Regions from separate parts of the Bacillus sp. JK106 genome, predicted to be linked through region 4. Evidence: riboswitches for the same ligand, from Rfam matches in the RefSeq annotation. Region 4 holds a riboswitch; each other region holds the start of a gene.
What was found. Region 4 has a riboswitch for S-adenosylmethionine ahead of ACWJJS_RS08885 (phosphoadenylyl-sulfate reductase). Riboswitches for the same ligand answer to the same signal wherever they lie in the genome.
Positions count from the first base shown of each region.

Region 1 (4,557 bases), 390 kb from region 4:
GCCGTTATCCAGCTGATAGAGCAGGTGAAAACGGTCGATGACTTCTTCGTGGGAAATGTCTTGCATTTTCAGCTGTCCGAGTACGTCGGAATGTTCATCTGACGACAGCTTCTGGCCGACCGTGACATGCGGAACGAAGCTGTATTCCGGCTCGCCGGATAATGCTCCTGAGTAGCATTTCTCACTCAGAGATTTTAATTCCTCTGTCGGCTCTGCTTTCATATATATCACATTATTCACAGGAGAAAACGAGCTGTATTTTGTGATTTTCAGAACGAGCGGATGCGACTCTTTCGCCGTCTGTCTCAGCTGTGATACGACCTGCTCGATTTCCTGTTCTGTCGCTTCAAACGGATCTCTTACCGTCAGATGCGGCGGAATGAGCGCGTAGCTCGGGTCGTAGCGTTTCCGGTACGAATTTGCGAGATCCTGTAATTTTTTTGATGGAAATAAAACAATACCGTATTTCATGAAAGTTCCCTCCTTAAATGAATGGTTACAGCATTTTTTTCAGCGCCGGCGTGATGAGCGGCTGCCAGTATGTCCATTTATGATCCCCGTCAAAGGTTTCATACGTGTATTCAGACTGTTTGCTTTCCAGCAGCTGTTTGAGCTCTTCGTTCGGCGCGGTGAAATCAAGCACCTGGCCGTCCGTCGTGTGGACGGCGGTTTCTTTTTCTCCGATTTGATGATAAACGGAAATCTGTTTGAGATCCTCCGACTGCCGGACGGCATCCAGCACGTGCCCGTCAACATACGGAGACTGCATGATGACGTTTCCAAACATGTTCGGATAGTCAATCGCCGTCATGAGCGAGACGGTTCCGCCGAGGGAATCCCCGATCATGGTGCGGCCGTATCCGACTTGATAAGTCGGGTATTCTTTGTCGATAAAAGGAACGAGCTCATTTGCGATAAACCGTTTATATGAGGCGAACTTAGAGCCTTCGGGATGGTATGTGTTTCTTCGCTCCCGCACATTTTTATATGGGACGCCGATAATGATGCAGCGGTCAATTTCCCCTTTTGACATAAGCTCTTCCGCCTGACGCCCGATTCTCCCTAATCTGAAATAATCATGGCCGTCCTGAGCGATGACCGTATGATATTTATACAGGGGGGAGAAGGTGGCGGGCAGATAGACCAAAACGGTCATTTCCTCTTCAAGCTCATGGGAGAAAAGTGTTTTCTCATGAATGATTCCGTTTTTTGATGCCACTTCGCATTCCTCCAGGCCGCGTCTTGTCTTGATGGTTTTTTCCTATTGTACCATGAATTATTAGAAATTTCTTTCTTCAGATGCACTTCTTGCGAGAGTTCAGATAAATAAAAAGTTGTTGAAATCCATTTTATAGTGCGTTAATATAGAACAATCAGAAAATACAAAACAATATTCTTATCACGAGAGGTGGAGGGACTGGCCCTTTGAAACCTCAGCAACCGGTTTGCTTTGCCGCGGGAAGGCAAAGTGCCAAGGTGCTAAATCCAGCAAGCGATTCACATGCTTGGAAGATAAGAGGAAGAGAAAAGCTCCTTCTTCTTATGAAGAGGGGGCTTTTTTATTTTTGAAAAAGGATGGTGCTTACTGATGACGCAGCATGTTGAAACAAAATTAGCCCAAATTGGAAATAGAAGCGAAGAAGCAACGGGAACGGTCAGTCCGCCGATTTATCTGTCCACCGCTTACCGCCATAGAGGAATAGGAGAATCTACAGGTTTTGATTACGTGCGCACGAAAAACCCGACACGCCAGCTCGTCGAAGACGCCATCGCCGTGTTGGAAAACGGTGCGAGAGGATTTGCTTTCAGCTCGGGAATGGCAGCCATTCAAACCATTATGGCTTTATTTAAAAGCGGGGATGAATTGATTGTATCCTCCGATTTATACGGAGGCACGTACCGTTTGTTTGAAAACGAATGGAGAAAATACGGCTTAAGCTTTATTTATGATGATTTCAGCGATGAAGACTGTTTACGCTCCAAAATAACGGAAAACACGAAAGCGGTATTTGTTGAAACGCCGACAAACCCGTTAATGCAGGAGGCGGACATTGAAAAAATCGCCCGGATTACGAAAGAAGCCGGCCTGCTTTTAATTGTGGATAATACGTTTTATACTCCGGTGCTCCAGCGCCCGCTTGAACTGGGAGCGGACATCGTCATTCACAGCGCCACAAAATATTTAGCGGGGCACAATGACCTCCTTGCCGGTCTGGCTGTCGTTAAGGATGAAGAGCTCGGCGACATCATGTTTAATCACCAAAATGCGATCGGCGCCGTTCTCCCGCCGTTTGATTCGTGGCTTTTAATGAGAGGGATGAAAACACTCGGACTCAGAATGCGCCGTCATGAAGAAAACGCCCGTGAACTTGCAGAATTTTTAGAACAGGAAGAGGAAATCGCCGACGTGTTATATCCCGGAAAAGGCGGGATGCTGTCTTTCCGGCTGCAAAAAGAGGAATGGGTCAATCCGTTTTTAAAGGCGCTGAAAACGATCTGTTTCGCAGAAAGTCTCGGCGGGGTGGAAAGCTTTATTACATACCCCGCGACACAGACGCACATGGACATTCCGGAAGATATCCGTATCGCAAACGGCGTCTGCAACCGCCTGCTGCGTTTTTCAGTGGGCATTGAACATGCAGAAGATTTGAAGCGGGATGTAAAGCAGGCATTACAGCAAGTAAAAGAGGGGGCCGTGTCATATGAGTAATCACAATTGGACGCTGGAAACCCAGCTCGTGCACAATCCATTTAAAACAGACGGAGCCACCGGAGCCGTCAGCGTGCCGATCCAGCATGCTTCCACATTCCATCAGTCTTCATTTGAAGAATTCGGGACATATGATTACAGCCGCTCCGGCACACCGACAAGAACAGCGCTTGAAGAAACGATCGCAGGTCTTGAAGGCGGAACGAGAGGTTTTGCTTTCAGCTCCGGTATGGCGGCGATTTCGACGGCATTTCTGCTCTTATCCCAAGGCGACCATGTTCTCGTCACGGAGGATGTGTACGGCGGAACATTCCGCATGGTGACTGAGGTTCTGTCCCGTTTCGGAATCGAACATACCTTTGTCGATATGACGGACACAGAAGCGGTCGCCCGCGCCATCCGTCCGAACACGAAAGCCATTTATATGGAAACACCGTCAAACCCGACGCTCGGCATCACGGATATTAAGGGCGTCGTCAAACTGGCAAAGGATCACGGCTGTCTGACATACCTTGACAATACATTCATGACACCTGCTCTGCAGCGTCCGCTTGATCTCGGTGTAGATATCGTGCTTCACAGTGCGACGAAATTTTTAAGCGGCCACAGTGACGTGCTGTCAGGCCTTGCTGCCGTAAAGGATGAAGAGCTCGGCAATCAGCTGTATAAGCTGCAAAACTCGTTTGGAGCGGTGCTCGGCGTTCAGGACTGCTGGCTCGTATTGAGAGGCTTAAAAACATTGCAGGTCAGACTGGAAAAAGCGAGCCGGACGGCTGAGCGGCTGGCTGCCTATTTTAACGGGCATCCCGCCGTCAAAAACGTTTACTATCCCGGCCTTGCCGGACACCCGGGAGCCGATACCCATAAACGTCAAGCGAGCGGAGCGGGCGCCGTCCTGTCCTTTGAATTGGAAAGCAAAGAAGCCGTCAAAAAGCTGGTCGAAAACGTATCGCTTCCGGTATTTGCCGTCAGCCTCGGCGCCGTTGAATCCATTCTCTCATACCCTGCAGCCATGTCGCATGCCGCCATGCCGAAAGCAGAGAGGGAGAAACGCGGCATCACAGACGGCCTTCTGCGCCTGAGCGTCGGAGTCGAAAACGCCGAAGATTTAGAACGCGACTTCGAACAGGCATTGAAAAAAATAACCCCCGCCCAAGTGAGATCATAAACGAAAAGGGCGCCGTCAATTTTGCGACGCGCCCTTTTTTATTTTAGATAAAAAAAGTGTTGACGAATGAGAAATCAGGATATATAATTATAAATGTCAGAGAGACAACAACATACCCAGCAACACATACATATCATGATTCCGTAGCTCAGCTGGGAGAGCGCTACCTTGACAGGGTAGAGGTCGCTGGTTCGAGCCCAGTCGGAATCATAGCCAAAACCCTTGCGTAGCAAGGGTTTTTTACTTTCTTTTAATATAGCCGGTTTATCAAATTCGTAAGTTGTTCGCAAACTGTTGGCGAACTTGATTTTTTGGCTCGAAATTTATTGGCCGTATCTCTTTTTAGGATCAAAATAGTTGAAAAGTTCAACTAGTGATGCCGTCAAGTAGATCCAAACCGCACTGTCGGTATTGCATTTCTATCCGGATAAAAAAGCCAAAAAATCGGTATCAATATAAAAAGGCCCTCTCATAAAATGGGGGCCTTTCAGTGTTCTTTTAAATAGCCTCTTTTAGTTGTTCTATTACACTTTTCAACCATTCTATAGGTGGTAAGCCAATTGTCGGGAAATATATTTCTGCATTACACTTTATAATGTCTTCCTTTTCTTCTTTAGTTAGATCGCTATTTAGAAACTCTTCGCAATACTTTACTGTAAATAGCAAACCTTCTTTACTA
Region 1 is NZ_JBSJQC010000002.1:288,446-293,002, forward strand. It holds gene ACWJJS_RS07030 (YjcG family protein) at 1-471, opposite strand, end outside; gene ACWJJS_RS07035 (esterase family protein) at 497-1,219, opposite strand; SAM riboswitch class I at 1,394-1,519, shown strand; gene ACWJJS_RS07040 (methionine biosynthesis PLP-dependent protein) at 1,589-2,710, shown strand; gene metC (cystathionine beta-lyase) at 2,703-3,878, shown strand; tRNA gene ACWJJS_RS07050 (tRNA-Val) at 4,016-4,088, shown strand; gene ACWJJS_RS07055 (contact-dependent growth inhibition system immunity protein) at 4,377-4,557, opposite strand, start outside.
Region 1: it holds a riboswitch for S-adenosylmethionine, as region 4 does, so the genes downstream of both, ACWJJS_RS07040 (methionine biosynthesis PLP-dependent protein) here and ACWJJS_RS08885 (phosphoadenylyl-sulfate reductase) in region 4, are expected to answer to the same signal.

Region 2 (4,557 bases), 250 kb from region 4:
TCGCTTTCGCAAGGGCGACGCCCGACCAGTAATCAGGATATCCGGGATCAGGCACCAGAATGGTATCTCCCGGGTTTAAAAGACATTGCGGAAGCTCAACAAGTCCCGCCTTGCCTCCGAACAGCACGGCGACTTCCGTTTCCGGATCAAGCGTGACCCCGTACTCCCTTTCATAAAATGCAGCGGCTGCTTTTTTGAAGCTGTAAGCGCCCCGGAATGAGGAGTATTTATGATTTTCCGGCCTTTCGACGGCACGCTTCATTTCTTCAACGATATGCTGAGGCGTCGGCTGATCAGGGTTTCCCTGCCCTAAATTGATGACGTCTCTGCCTTCTTTCAGCTTTTGATTCACTTTTTGCACCAATGATGCGAAAAATTGTTCCGGCAGCTGTTTGAGTACATCTGAGATTTCAAAGTTCATATTTTTCACCTTCTAAAAATGTCTTGAAATGATAGTCCATCATCATATATGGTTAAATAAAAAAAGTAAAGAGAAACTTGAGGTGTTAAAAAATGAAATGGACCGTTTCCTGTTTGCAATTTGATATTTCATACGGAAATCCTTCAGAAAATTTTAAAAAAGCAGAATCTTTGATTGAGCAAGAAAGCCGCCATGCGGATGTAATCGTGCTTCCTGAGTTGTGGACGACCGGCTATGATCTCACACGGCTAGACCAGCTGGCGGATGAAAACGGCAAAGTTTCGAAACAGTGGCTTAAAGAAACGGCAAAAACATACAACGTACACCTCGTTGCCGGATCTTTTGCGGTCAAAGAAGGCGAAGATGTCTATAACACCATGTACATCGCCGATAACAGCGGACAGATCGTGAAGCGGTATCAGAAAGCCCATCTGTTTCAGCTGATGGATGAACACCTTTACTTGTCAGCAGGAAACAGCGACGGTTCCTTTGAGCTTGACGGTGTCAAGTGCGCCGGGCTGATCTGCTATGATATCCGTTTCCCCGAATGGATCAGAAAGCATACGTCCCAGGGCGCGAATGTCCTGTTTATCTCTGCGGAATGGCCTCTGCCCCGCCTTGATCATTGGCGAAGCCTGCTTATCGCCAGAGCAATTGAAAACCAATGTTTTGTCGCAGCCTCTAACTGCACGGGGTCCAATCCCGATAATGAATTTGCCGGCCACAGCCTGATTATTGACCCGTGGGGCCGGATTTTAGCCGAAGGAGACCGGACGGAAGGCTCAGTCCGGGCGGAAATTGATGTGTCAGAAAGCGCGGCCGTCCGCGGAACCATTCCGGTTTTCCAAGACTTGCGGCGTGATTTATATTAATTTTCAAAAAAACGTTGACAAGAATATCCGGCACCTGCTAATATTTTCATCAACTGATTAATCCGAATTGTGATACAAATCAATATATTTTCTCTTATCGAGAGTTGGGCGAGGGAATTGGCCTTTTGACCCCAACAGCAACCGACCGTAATTCCATTGTGAAATGGGGCGCGTACATTTTGCGCCGAGACGATTGTCTCATAAGGCACGGTGCTAATTCCATCAGATGTTATCTGAGAGATAAGAGGCGGACTGCACTGTTTCAGCCTCCTTCTCTTTCAGAGAAGGAGGCTTTTTTTTCGGGCGTATTCTCCGTCACGATCTCTTACTGCCACTACATAATTGGAGGGTAAATCCATGTCAGCAACTAAAACAAGTCTTTATGAACAATTAACAGAAAGCTCCGCCGCCGCGTTAGCTGTCAAGCTCGGCTTATTCCAAAGCAAAAGCACTCTGACATGCCGTGAAATCGGCGACGGCAATTTAAATTACGTCTTCCATGTTTACGATAAAGAAAACCAAAAAGGACTGATTATCAAACAGGCGATTCCTTACGCGAAAGTCGTCGGTGAAAGCTGGCCGCTTACAATTGATCGGGCGAGAATCGAAAGCAGCGCCCTCATCCGCCAGGGCGAACACGTGCCGCACCTCGTTCCGGCCGTTTACTATTCCGATACTGAAATGGCCGTCACGGTAATGGAAGACCTCTCACATTTGCAGATTTCAAGAAAAGGGCTGCTGGAAGGGCAGCATTATCCGAACTTATCGGTTCATATCGGTGAATTTTTAGGGAAAACGCTTTTTTACTCATCCGATTATGCGCTCGATGCGAAAGTAAAGCAGCAGCTCGCAAAGCAGTTTACAAATCCTGAGCTTTGCAATATTACAGAAAGGCTTGTGTTTACAGAACCGTTTCTCGACCATGAGACAAACGATTTTGAAGAGGAGCTGCGCCCATACGCAGAAAAAGTTTGGAACAATTCCCGGCTGAAAGAAGGCGCTGACGAATTGAAAGCCATCTTTCTGAATTCCGCGGAAACATTGGTTCACGGCGATCTGCACACGGGAAGCATCTTCGCCGATGAACATGAAACAAAGGTGATTGATCCCGAGTTTGCTTTCTTCGGACCGATCGGGTTTGACATCGGCCAATTTATCGCCAATCTGCTGTTAAACGCCCTCAGCCGCGACGGTGACGACAGACAGCCGTTATATGACCATACTGCCGCCGTATGGGATACATTTGTGAAAACATTCAGTGAAGCATGGGAGAAAGACTGCCTGCCTTCCCGCAGACACCTGCTGGAAGACACACTGAAAAACGCGTTTGAAGAAGCGGTCGGTTTTGCGGGATGCGAATTGATCCGGCGCACGATCGGACTCGCCCATGTGGCTGACTTAGATGAAATCACTCCGTTTGACAAACGAATCGAACGGAAGAAGCTGGCGCTTGAGATCGGCGCCTATTATATCGAAAACAGAAAAGAACTGAAGCATATCACCGAGGTTCTGGACCAATTTAAGCTCCGTGTAAAGGAATGATGCAGCATGACCAATGAATTTGCCATCCCCCGTTCTGTGGAATGGAAAGAAACCTACATCCGCATTTTAAATCAGCAAAAGCTTCCCGACGTCACTGAATATGTGGAACTTGAAACAAAGGAAGATGTATTCGACGCGATTGTCACGCTGAAAGTAAGGGGCGCCCCGGCCATCGGTATAACCGCGGCGTTCGGACTCGCGCTCTCCGCCAAGTCATTTGAAGCCCGCGACCTTTCAGATTTCCGACGTCAGTTCGCGGATGTCAAAGCGTATTTAAACAGTTCGAGGCCCACTGCCGTCAACCTCGCGTGGGCGCTTGACAGACTGACGGATTCCATCAGGGATGCGATTTCAATCAATGAAGCGAAGACAACACTCGTTCATGAAGCCATTCAAATTCAGATTGAGGATGAAGAAACTTGCCGAATGATCGGCCAAAATGCGCTGCACCTTTTTAAAAAAGGCGACCAGATCATGACCATCTGCAATGCGGGCTCGATTGCTACAAGCCGGTACGGTACGGCGCTTGCTCCCTTTTACTTAGCGAAACAAAAAGACCTCGGCCTTCATATCTACGCATGTGAAACAAGACCCGTTCTCCAAGGATCACGGCTGACGGCGTGGGAGCTGATGCAGGGCGGAATTGATGTCACACTCATTACGGACAGCATGGCCGCCCATACAATGAAGGAAAAACATATTTCAGCAGTCATTGTCGGCGCTGACAGAATTGCTAAAAACGGAGATACGGCCAATAAAATCGGAACGTACGGCCTCGCTATTTTGGCAAACGCCTTTCAGATTCCGTTTTTTGTGGCCGCACCGCTTTCGACCTTTGACTTGCAGATTGAAAACGGCGATCAGATTCCGATTGAAGAAAGAGATCCGGATGAAGTCAGACAGATCTCAGGCATACGCACCGCTCCCGAAGATGTGCCGGTCTTCAATCCGGCCTTTGACATCACACCGGGCAGCCTGATTTCAGGCATAATCACCGAGAAAGGAATTGTGACCGGTTCTTACACGGAAGAAATTGAACAATTATTCGCTGACTGCCAGTTGAGCTGAAAAACCGCTGATGATGTTGCCTCAGGCAATGTCAGCGGTTTTTTTGTCTGCACAATGTAATCACTTCATCTTTTTGGGCGGCTGTAATGAGATGCATTTTAAAAAACAGCTCTGCATAACCGGCTATCTTTTGCGGACGGCTCATTTTCATCAGGCTTCGTCCTCCTTTTTCACCAGACCAACTTTTTTCACTTAATAAAATGATATGTCGGACGCGAAAAAACGGAACGTGCCATATGTTTTATTTTTCTTTATAGGATATTTGTTCGATGTTCAGCAGCACCGCTTTTACATCCGTCTTCGTGCCCGCGTATCCCGTTAAGGCGCTGTTTTTGCCGATTACCCGATGGCACGGGACAAAAATCGGCAGCCGGTTTCGTTTATTGGCTTGTCCGATGGCGCGCACCGCTTTCGGTTTTCCGATCGCTTCAGCCATATCGCCGTAGCTTCGGGATTCTCCGTAAGGAATCATCGTCAGCGCGTTCCATACCCTTTCCTGAAAGGGTGTGCCTTTTTGTCTCAGAGGCAGAGAGAATTGCTTTCTTTCTCCTGAAAAATATGATGCCAGCTGCTGTTTCGCCTCCGACAGCAAAGCGGTTTCGCACGGCTTTACGCCGGGCGCGTCTTTTTGCCATTCCTGAAAATCTTCCCCGG
Region 2 is NZ_JBSJQC010000002.1:436,743-441,299, reverse strand. It holds gene ACWJJS_RS07865 (pyridoxal phosphate-dependent aminotransferase) at 1-421, opposite strand, end outside; gene ACWJJS_RS07860 (carbon-nitrogen family hydrolase) at 514-1,293, shown strand; SAM riboswitch class I at 1,385-1,540, shown strand; gene mtnK (S-methyl-5-thioribose kinase) at 1,651-2,835, shown strand; gene mtnA (S-methyl-5-thioribose-1-phosphate isomerase) at 2,842-3,903, shown strand; gene ACWJJS_RS07845 (methylated-DNA--[protein]-cysteine S-methyltransferase) at 4,145-4,557, opposite strand, start outside.
Region 2: it holds a riboswitch for S-adenosylmethionine, as region 4 does, so the genes downstream of both, mtnK (S-methyl-5-thioribose kinase) here and ACWJJS_RS08885 (phosphoadenylyl-sulfate reductase) in region 4, are expected to answer to the same signal.

Region 3 (4,557 bases), 470 kb from region 4:
CGTATGTGTCTTCTGCGGTGATGGGTTTTACTTCAACCATAAAAAATCCTCCTTTGCTTGATTCTTTTTCTGTATCGTACCATGAAAAAGCCGCCTGTCATATCAGGCGGCCTCTTCCGCGTCAATGCAAATATACATCAGCCCGCTTTTCATCCTTTTGCTTAATATAAGCTGCAAGCTCTGATGTCAAATCAGAACGGAGAAACGGGGTGATTAAATAAATTCCGTTAAACAGTTCGCACGCCGTGTCGAGAAGCGACTTGGCGATGGCGAGGCCTTCGGCTTTCTGCTTTTGCTTGTCTTCGCCGGCGAGCGCCATTTTTTCCCGGATGCTGTCTGACAGCTTAATGCCCGGGATCTCATGATGAATGAACTCTGCATTGCGGCTGCTCGTTAACGGCATAATTCCGATATACACCGGTGTTTTGAGGTGTTTCGTTTCATGATGAATGTCAATGAGCTGCTGCTCCGAGTAGACAGGCTGGGACACGAAGTAGTCAGCTCCGCACTCGATTTTTTTCTCCAGCCGTTTTACTGCTTTATCAAGATGGCGGACATTCGGATTAAATGCTCCGGCTACGGAAAAGTTCGTTTTCTTGCCGAGCGGTTTCCCTGATAAAGAAATGCCCTCGTTGAATTGCTTAATCAGCCTGATCAAGTCAAAGGACGTTAAATCATAGACGGAGGTAGCCCCCGGAAAGTCGCCGATTTTTGAAGGATCACCCGTGATGGCTAAAATGTCGGTGAGCCCGAGCGTATCCAGCCCCATTAAATGTGACTGAAGGCCGATGATGTTGCGGTCTCTGCATGTAATGTGAACGAGAGAACGGATATCAAGGCGTTCTTTCAGCAATGAACCGCAGGCGGCATTGCTGATCCGCGGTGTCGCCAATGAATTGTCGGCGAGCGTCAGCGCTTCTATGCCGGTTTCTTTTAATTCAGCCGCCGCTTGCAGAAATTTGTCAAAATTCAATTTTTTCGGCGGATCAAGCTCTACGATAATTGACCGTTTTTGAGCGGCGATTTCGTTTAAACCAGGCTCGGTCCGTTCATTCCGGACGGAGATGATTTCTTCTTCCCGTCTGATTTTCACTTCTTTATCAGTGACGGGAGAAAGTCCGCGGACCGCTTCAGCCATGGCTCTGATATGGTTTGGCGTCGTACCGCAGCAGCCGCCGATAATGCGCGCGCCCTGAGTGCGGAACTGTACGGCGCTCTCCCGGAAATAGGCATCGTCCGTATCATACACAAGCCGGCCTTCTTCTAAAGACGGAAGGCTGCTGTTCGGGTAGACCGATAAATAAGCGTCACGGAAAATCGGCACTTCGGTGAGCGCTTCAATCATGTGGTACGGGCCGAGCCGGCAATTGATTCCCGTTATGTCAGCGCCGAGATCGGCAATTGACCTGAGGGCTTCCCGAAGCGGCGTTCCGTCCTGCAGCACGCCCTGTTCGTGCATGGATACGTTCAGCATAATCGGAAGTTCCGTTTCTTTTCTCGCTATCTTCAGCACTTCGCGCGCCTCTTCTAAATCATAGTATGTTTCCAGGAGCAGACCGTCCGGCTCTTCGTGAAGCAATAAATAAAGCTGCTCCCGAAAGCTGCGTTTAATCTCCTCCAGGCTGTAGGCGTTTTTGTTAAAGGTGCGGATGCCGCCCATCGTTCCCAATACATAAGCGCCGTCTGAGGAAGCGCGCGCGATTCTGACCGCCTCCTGATTGATTTTTTTCGTTTCATCCTCAAGTCCGTATCTTGAGAGCTTAATAAAATTTGCGCCGTACGTATTTGTCTGGATGATGTCTGCCCCGGCTTCGACGTAAGCCTTATGTATCCGCTTGATTTCCTCGGGCTTTGATACGTTCAGTTCCTCAAAACATCTGTCAATGCCGTAGGAATAGAGGAGAGTGCCCATCGCGCCGTCTCCGATTAAAATCCGTTCTTTTAAGTCTTGTAATAGTCCCATTGTTTGCCTCCTTCGTCACATTCAGCAAGGAAAAAAGAGAAATAAAAAAAGTCTTCTTAAGAAGAAGACTTTGTAATCATTTGTCTCTCTTCTTATCTTCCAAGCTGTTTTTAGCTTGCTGGATTTAGCACCTTGGTCATGGTTTGGGTTAAACCATTACACCGGTTGCTGAAGCGTCGTCGGGCCAGTCCCTCGGCTTCTCTTGATAAGAACGTTCATATAATTGTCATGGGTTTCCAAAACTTAACTGTGAAAATCCCTTTCTCCAAATTTACCGAAAATAGAGACAATAATCAATAGGAATCACATAATTTATCTAAAATTAATAAATTGAACGTCAATCGGCAGGTCTGCCCCGCGGACGGCTGCAATAATCTGCTGCAGATCATCTTTATTTTTTCCGGTGACGCGCACTTGGTCGTCCTGAATCTGCGACTTGACCTTCAAGCCGGAGTTTTTAATCACAGCGTTGATTTTTTTGGCGTTGTCTTTATCAATGCCCTGTACAAGCTTCGCGCGCTGGCGCACCGTGCCCCCTGAGGCATTTTCGATTTTACCGTATTCAATGTTTTTCGTCGGCACGTCCCGTTTGATCAGCTTGCCGCTCAGCACATCTTTGAGCTGATTCAGTTTAAACTCGTCATCAGAAATCAGGACAAGTTCTTCCTTTTCTAAAGTTACATCGCTTTTCGATCCTTTAAAGTCATAGCGCGTGCCGATTTCTTTCAGCGTCATCTGAATCGCATTCTGCACTTCGGGAAATTCAACTTTGGATACAATATCAAAAGAACTTTCTTTTGCCATGAGAAAACCTCCTATAACATTTCACTTATGAGTTGATTATAGTAGAATAAAGAGAAATGTCCAACTGCATAAAGCATGAATTTATGCATATTGGAAAAAATGAGAAAAACATCAGCCCCATACGGGCGAATCAGGAAGGACGATAACATGAGACCAGGGCAGCAGCTCACGCTTAGTATAGATCACCAAACCGATTTCGGTTATTTTTTAACCGACGGCGAGGATACGGTTCTTTTACATAACAGTGAAATTACAGAGGATATTGAAGACAGAGATGAAGTGGACGTATTTATTTACGTCGATCATCAGGAAAGACTCGCGGCGACGATGAAAAAGCCGCTTATCAGCTTTTATGACTACGGATGGGTGGAAGTGACGGACGCTGTGGAGGATATGGGCGTATTCGTCGACGTCGGTCTGTCAAAAGACGCGCTCGTCGCAACGGAGCACCTGCCTCCGTACAAATCCGTCTGGCCGCAAAAAGGCGACAGACTGTATTGCATGCTGAAGGTGACAAGCCGCGGACGCATGTTTGCCAAGCCGGCGCCTGAGGATATCATCAGTGAATTATTTACGGATGCAGAGGAAGACGTCATGAATAAAGACCTGACAGGCACGGTGTACAGACTGATCGCATCAGGCTCTTTTCTGATAACCGATGAAGGCATCCGCGCGTTTATTCACCCTTCAGAAAGAAAAGAAGAGCCGAGACTCGGCAGCCGCGTGACGGGGCGTGTCATCGAGGTGAAGGAAGACGGCTCCGTCAACATGTCCCTGCTGCCGAGAAAGCAGGATGCGCTTTCGGTTGACGCGGAGGAGATTCTGACCTATCTGAGATCAAGAAACGGCGCGATGCCTTACGGAGACAAAAGCGATCCTGACGATATCCGCGAACGATTTCATTTAAGCAAAGCCGCCTTTAAGCGGGCGCTCGGGCACCTGATGAAAAACGGCAAAGTGTATCAGAAAGACGGCTGGACATACGAAAAACAATAAATTTTCTGCAAAAACATCGGTGAACCAAAACCGGTGTTTTTTATTTTCTCAAAAGCTCCTATATCCCTCATTTGTTTATCAACCTGCCGAACATACATATTTTATTGAAATAAAATATTCTGACATCCGAACCGATATATAACTATAGAAAAAAACAAAAGGAGAGTTTCAATGAGAAAAATGGCGATATTTGCGGCTGTACTGCTGCTTGCGCTCAGCACGGCGGGATGTGCCGGCAAATCCGAGGAGACGGCGGCCGAAAAAACGAAAACAATCGGCATCATGCTGACAGACAACGGCCTCGGCGACCAATCATTTAATGATTCAGGCTTTCAAGGTTTGATGAAAGCAAGAGACGAGCTCGGCATCACATTTGATTACAGAGAAATAAAAGACACCGGTACGTACGAAAAAGGACTGACCCAGCTTGTCCGGGAAGGCAATGATGTTGTTGTGGGGCTCGGTTACAGCATGCAGGCGGATTTAGAAAAGGTCGCCAAAAAATATCCGAAGCAGCGGTTTGTGCTGATTGATTCCGTATCAGACCTGGATAATGTCACCTCCGTCACGTTTAAAGAGGATGAAGGAAGCTTCTTAGCCGGAGCGCTGGCGGCTATGACGAGCAAAACCGGCACGATCGGATTTATCGGCGGTTCAGATGCCGATGTCATTAAACGGTTTAAGAAAGGCTATCTGAAAGGCGCGGAATCAGTCAAACCGAACATCCGCGTGCTGTCGGAAATCAGCGGTACGTTTGATGATGATAAGCTCGGGAAGCGCATCGCCCAAAACAT
Region 3 is NZ_JBSJQC010000002.1:209,626-214,182, forward strand. It holds gene ACWJJS_RS06580 (GNAT family N-acetyltransferase) at 1-40, opposite strand, end outside; gene ACWJJS_RS06585 (bifunctional homocysteine S-methyltransferase/methylenetetrahydrofolate reductase) at 122-1,963, opposite strand; SAM riboswitch class I at 2,053-2,175, opposite strand; gene ACWJJS_RS06590 (YajQ family cyclic di-GMP-binding protein) at 2,276-2,767, opposite strand; gene ACWJJS_RS06595 (CvfB family protein) at 2,867-3,763, shown strand; gene ACWJJS_RS06600 (BMP family lipoprotein) at 3,935-4,557, shown strand, end outside.
Region 3: it holds a riboswitch for S-adenosylmethionine, as region 4 does, so the genes downstream of both, ACWJJS_RS06585 (bifunctional homocysteine S-methyltransferase/methylenetetrahydrofolate reductase) here and ACWJJS_RS08885 (phosphoadenylyl-sulfate reductase) in region 4, are expected to answer to the same signal.

Region 4 (4,557 bases):
TTCGATGTCGACGACACCGTATGTTTCTCCGCCGTAAGTCAGTTTCACCGTGTCGCCGACGGCAAGCTCAGCCGCTTTTTCTGAATCGACCGGAAGCGTGATCGGCAGGGACCAGACAACCCCTGATGCCAGACGCATATTTTCAACGACTGACACGTAATCTTTTTCTGTGAAAAATCCTTCAATCGGGCTGTACCCCCCGATTCCGATCAGCTCTAAATCAGCGAACGAAATCAAATCAAGCTCAATTTCTTTGTGGACGGGTGTAAGATCATACTGCTCATTCACCCGATTAATTAATGTTCCTCCGTGCGGTGCTAAACTCATAATACATGATTCCTCCCAGTTAACAGATAAATAAACTCAGATTAATAGTTAAATGCCCCCGCCTTGTTCATGGACAGAGCGTTTCTCTTTTCGGATGGCTTTCATCAGACTGGCGGCTCCGCCAGCTGCCAAAAGCACGCTGGCCATCATAAAGATGGAATAGTAATCTCCTTTTAACAGCAGGGAGACAAGCAGATACGAAATCGACAGTGACAAAAACGGCGAAACGACCCAAACTTTGAGCATCGTTTTCACGACTTCTTTATGAAAAACGTTCGGCCCGTTTTTGGCCATTCCGATACCGATAATTGATGATGATGTGACTTGCGCCAATGGGACCGGCAGACCGAAGACGGAACTGATAATGACAAGCCCCGCGCCGGTTCCTGAAAGCAGTATGCCTTCTCCGGCTGAAAATCTCGTAATCTTTTTCCCGTTGGTTTCAAGCACTTTACGTCCTAAAAGCAGAGCGCCGAGAGCGACAAAGATGCCTCCGTACAGCGTTCCTTTTGACACGCTGAGTACGCCCGCAGCCACCAAAGGGCCCACCGCATTTGCGACATTGTTCATTCCGGCTGAAAAAGCTTCCCAAAACCCCGCAAAAAGCAGCACAATCCCTAAAATCTTCTGTTTCCGTTTCGAAATGACTCGAATATTCAGAGAACTGAATACCTTCGATACGAGAAAGGTGAAACAGAACGCGACGAACGGTACGAGCACCCAAAAAATCACGATGACCAAAAGATGCTGTAAAAACAATACTTTGTACGCGACGCCGACACCGACAATCGCCCCGACAGTGACCTCACTCGTCGACAGCGGAATGCCGAGCACATTCGCCGTGAATAACGATAGCGCCGCCGCTCCGATTATAATGCAGACAATGGTGAGCGTAATGGTTTGTTCGGGAATGATTCCGCCGCTGATCGTCTTAACGACTTCACCGCCGCCGATAACCGCCCCTGACAGGACTCCGGCCGCGCAGATGATCAGCGCATATGTTTTCTTTTTAACGGCGCCGGACCCGTAAGCGACTCCCATTGATGCCGCGGCTCCGCTGGCTCCGATATTCATGGCAAAAAACAGGCAGAATAAAATAGCGGCTAATTCCATCGGGCAGCTCCTTTATTCATGCAGTCCGCATTCGGTTTTCGCCATGCCGTTCCATCTGCCGCTCCGCAAATCTTCCGCGGTAAACGCAGGTGAAGTGCACGGTTCACAGCCGATGCTCGGATACCCCTGATCATGGAGGATATTGTAATCCAGCTCATGCTTGGAAGTATATCTCCAGATGTCTTTCCATGTCCAATGGATCAGCGGGCATACTTTAATCGATTGAAACTTGTCGTCTTTATTCAGGAAATTCGTATTCGCCCGGCTCGGCCCTTGATCCCGGCGAAGGCCGGACAGCCATGCCGGATGCCCTGCGAGTGCTTCTCTTAACGGCAGAATTTTTCTGATGTAGCAGCACTGGTTCGGTTCTCTTTCCCACAGTTTATCTCCGTGAGCCTCGGCCTGTTCCTCGAGAGTAAGGCTGGGCTTTTTCAGGATAATGTTCAGCCCCGGGTAACGTTCTTTCACTTTTTCGATCGTTTCATATGTTTCTTTAAAGTGAAGACCCGTATCGAGAAACACGATTTCCGCGTCTTTCTTTACTTTAGAAATTAAATCGATCAGGACGATGCCCTCAATCCCGAAGCTGCACGCGTAAACAAGCTGGTCTCCGTAGTGGCCGTATGCCCATTTTAAAACGGACAGCGCGCCTTTATAGGAATCGTCTTCCGGAAATGTAATCGCCGGTTCCTCCCATGTGTCATACGTTAGCATTTTTTCTTTCCTCCTCCCGGAGACAATCAAACAGCTGTTGTTCTCTGCCGGTTGTCTTATCCCTCAATCTTTTTTTCATATAAAAAACTTTCAATCCAGCGGAATGAAAGACAGTGACCCGGTATAGCCCTTATCTTCAAAATGCTGTGCATTTTTCTGGATGCGGCACCTTGCAATACACGCAGGTTGCCGGGCGTCATCGGTCCAGTCCCTCAGCCGCTCTTGATAAGCTTTTTAGATTTGTACTAAATTTTAGCACAATTCTAACAGAAGTCAACCCGAGTTTTTTGATAGGAATAATAAAACAGGCCCTGAGGCCTGTTTTTATTGTCATTATTTTTTAAACCAATCTTTTGACTCGGGATTCAGTTTCCATGATTTCAGTTTTTCAATGTCAGCTGAATGAATCGTTCCGTTTTCAAGCGCGACTTCAATCAGCGTGTCATAATCGGTTAACGAGTAATAAGGAAGACCCGCTTTTTTAAAGGCTTCTTTTGCTTTCGGCAGTCCGTATGTAAAAATGGAAATGACGCCTAGGACTTCCGCGCCCTCTCTTTGAAGGGCCGCCGCAGCTTCAAGCACGCTGCCTCCGGTAGAAATCAAGTCTTCAATCACGACTGTTTTTTGTCCTTTCTTAATGGCGCCTTCTATTTGATTTCCTTTGCCGTGCGCTTTCGGTTTGCTTCTGACGTAGCACATCGGCACGCCTGTACGGTCTGCGAGAAGCGCAGCATGCGGAATGCCCGCCGTTGCAGTGCCCGCGATCATCTCCGCCTCGGGGAAATGCTCCTTCAGCAGTTTGCCGAGCCCGTCCGCCACATCATTTCTCACTTTTGGATACGACAATGTCAGACGGTTGTCACAATAGATCGGTGATAAAATGCCGCTCGCCCACGTAAACGGCTCATTCGGACGTAAAAAGACAGCTTCAATGTGTAATAGATGTTTTGCGATAGCCTGTTTCATCGGCGAACGCCCTCCCATTCCAGTTTAATTGCTTCATATGCTTTAACGGGGTTTTCCGCTTTTGTAATTGAGCGGCCCACGACGATGGCTGACGAACCGTTTTCTTTCGCAAATGACGGAGTCGCCGTCCGGACTTGATCGTCAGCTGCGTCACTGGCCGTGCGGATGCCCGGCGTGACTGTCAGAAATGAAGGCCGGACCGCTTCATAAATGGCTTTTGTTTCATGGACCGAACATACCACTCCGTCCAGCCCGCACTCTTCCGCCATTTTGCCGTAGTGCACAACCGTTTCTAACAGCGGCTTTTGCAGCAGAAGCTCTTCCTTCGCCACCTGCTCTGAAGTGCTGGTCAGCTGAGTCACCGCGATTAAAGACGGGCGTTTTCTGCCTGCCGGCGTGCCTTCTTCAAGCCCCTCAAGGGCCGCGCGCATCATGCGTGCGCCCCCTGCCGCATGCACATTGACGAGATCAACGCCGAGGCGGGCCAGCCGCTTCATCGCTTTATTGACCGTAGTCGGGATATCATGAAGCTTTAAATCTAAAAATATATCACAGTTCCGTTCTTTTAATTGGTGAATGATGGCGGGGCCTTCCTGATAAAAAAGTTCCATCCCCGTTTTGACAAAAAGCCTTTCCTTTTCAAACAAGTCTAAAAACGTTAAAGTCTCTTCCCCTGATGCAAAATCAAGCGCGATGATGGGCAGGTTGTTTTTCATGTTTCCAGCTCCTTCCGATGCATTCACTTACAGATTGAAAGCCGTGTTGGCGCAGCACACGGGGGAGCTGTTCTATGATTTCCGGGCAGACGAACGGATTGACGAAGTTTGCTGTACCGACGGCAACCGCACTCGCTCCCGCAAGAAGAAATTCTAATGCATCCTCTGCGGTCTGAACGCCGCCCATCCCGATAATCGGAATTTGAACGGCCTGGCTGACTTCGTATACCATCCGGATGGCGACCGGTTTGATCGCCGGGCCTGACAGTCCGCCCGTTTTATTTGCTAAAATCGGCCGTCCGGTCTTGAGGTCGAGCCTCATCCCGATGAGTGTATTAATCATCGTCAGACCGTCAGCACCGGCCGCTTCAATCGCTTTGGCAATTTCGGTTATGTTTGCGACATTAGGCGAAAGCTTCACATACACAGGCACTGCGGAAACTTCTTTCACCGCTTTTGTCAGTTCGGCCGCCATGACGGGATCAGTACCAAAAGCAATCCCCCCCGTTTTGACATTCGGACATGAAATGTTAAGCTCAAGCGCATGCACATTCGGCGCTTGGCTGATGTGCTCGGCCACTTCTTTATAGTCGTCCACCTGAGAACCGGCGACATTTGCGATAATCGGCGTGTCAAATTGTTCGAGCCAAGGCAGCTCATGATTGAGCACATGCTCAAGGCCGGGATTTTGCAGTCCGATGGCATTCAGCATTCCCGCGCT
Region 4 is NZ_JBSJQC010000002.1:682,882-687,438, reverse strand. It holds gene sat (sulfate adenylyltransferase) at 1-327, opposite strand, end outside; gene ACWJJS_RS08890 (inorganic phosphate transporter) at 376-1,440, opposite strand; gene ACWJJS_RS08885 (phosphoadenylyl-sulfate reductase) at 1,453-2,154, opposite strand; SAM riboswitch class I at 2,282-2,386, opposite strand; gene pyrE (orotate phosphoribosyltransferase) at 2,488-3,120, opposite strand; gene pyrF (orotidine-5'-phosphate decarboxylase) at 3,117-3,836, opposite strand; gene ACWJJS_RS08870 (dihydroorotate dehydrogenase) at 3,805-4,557, opposite strand, start outside.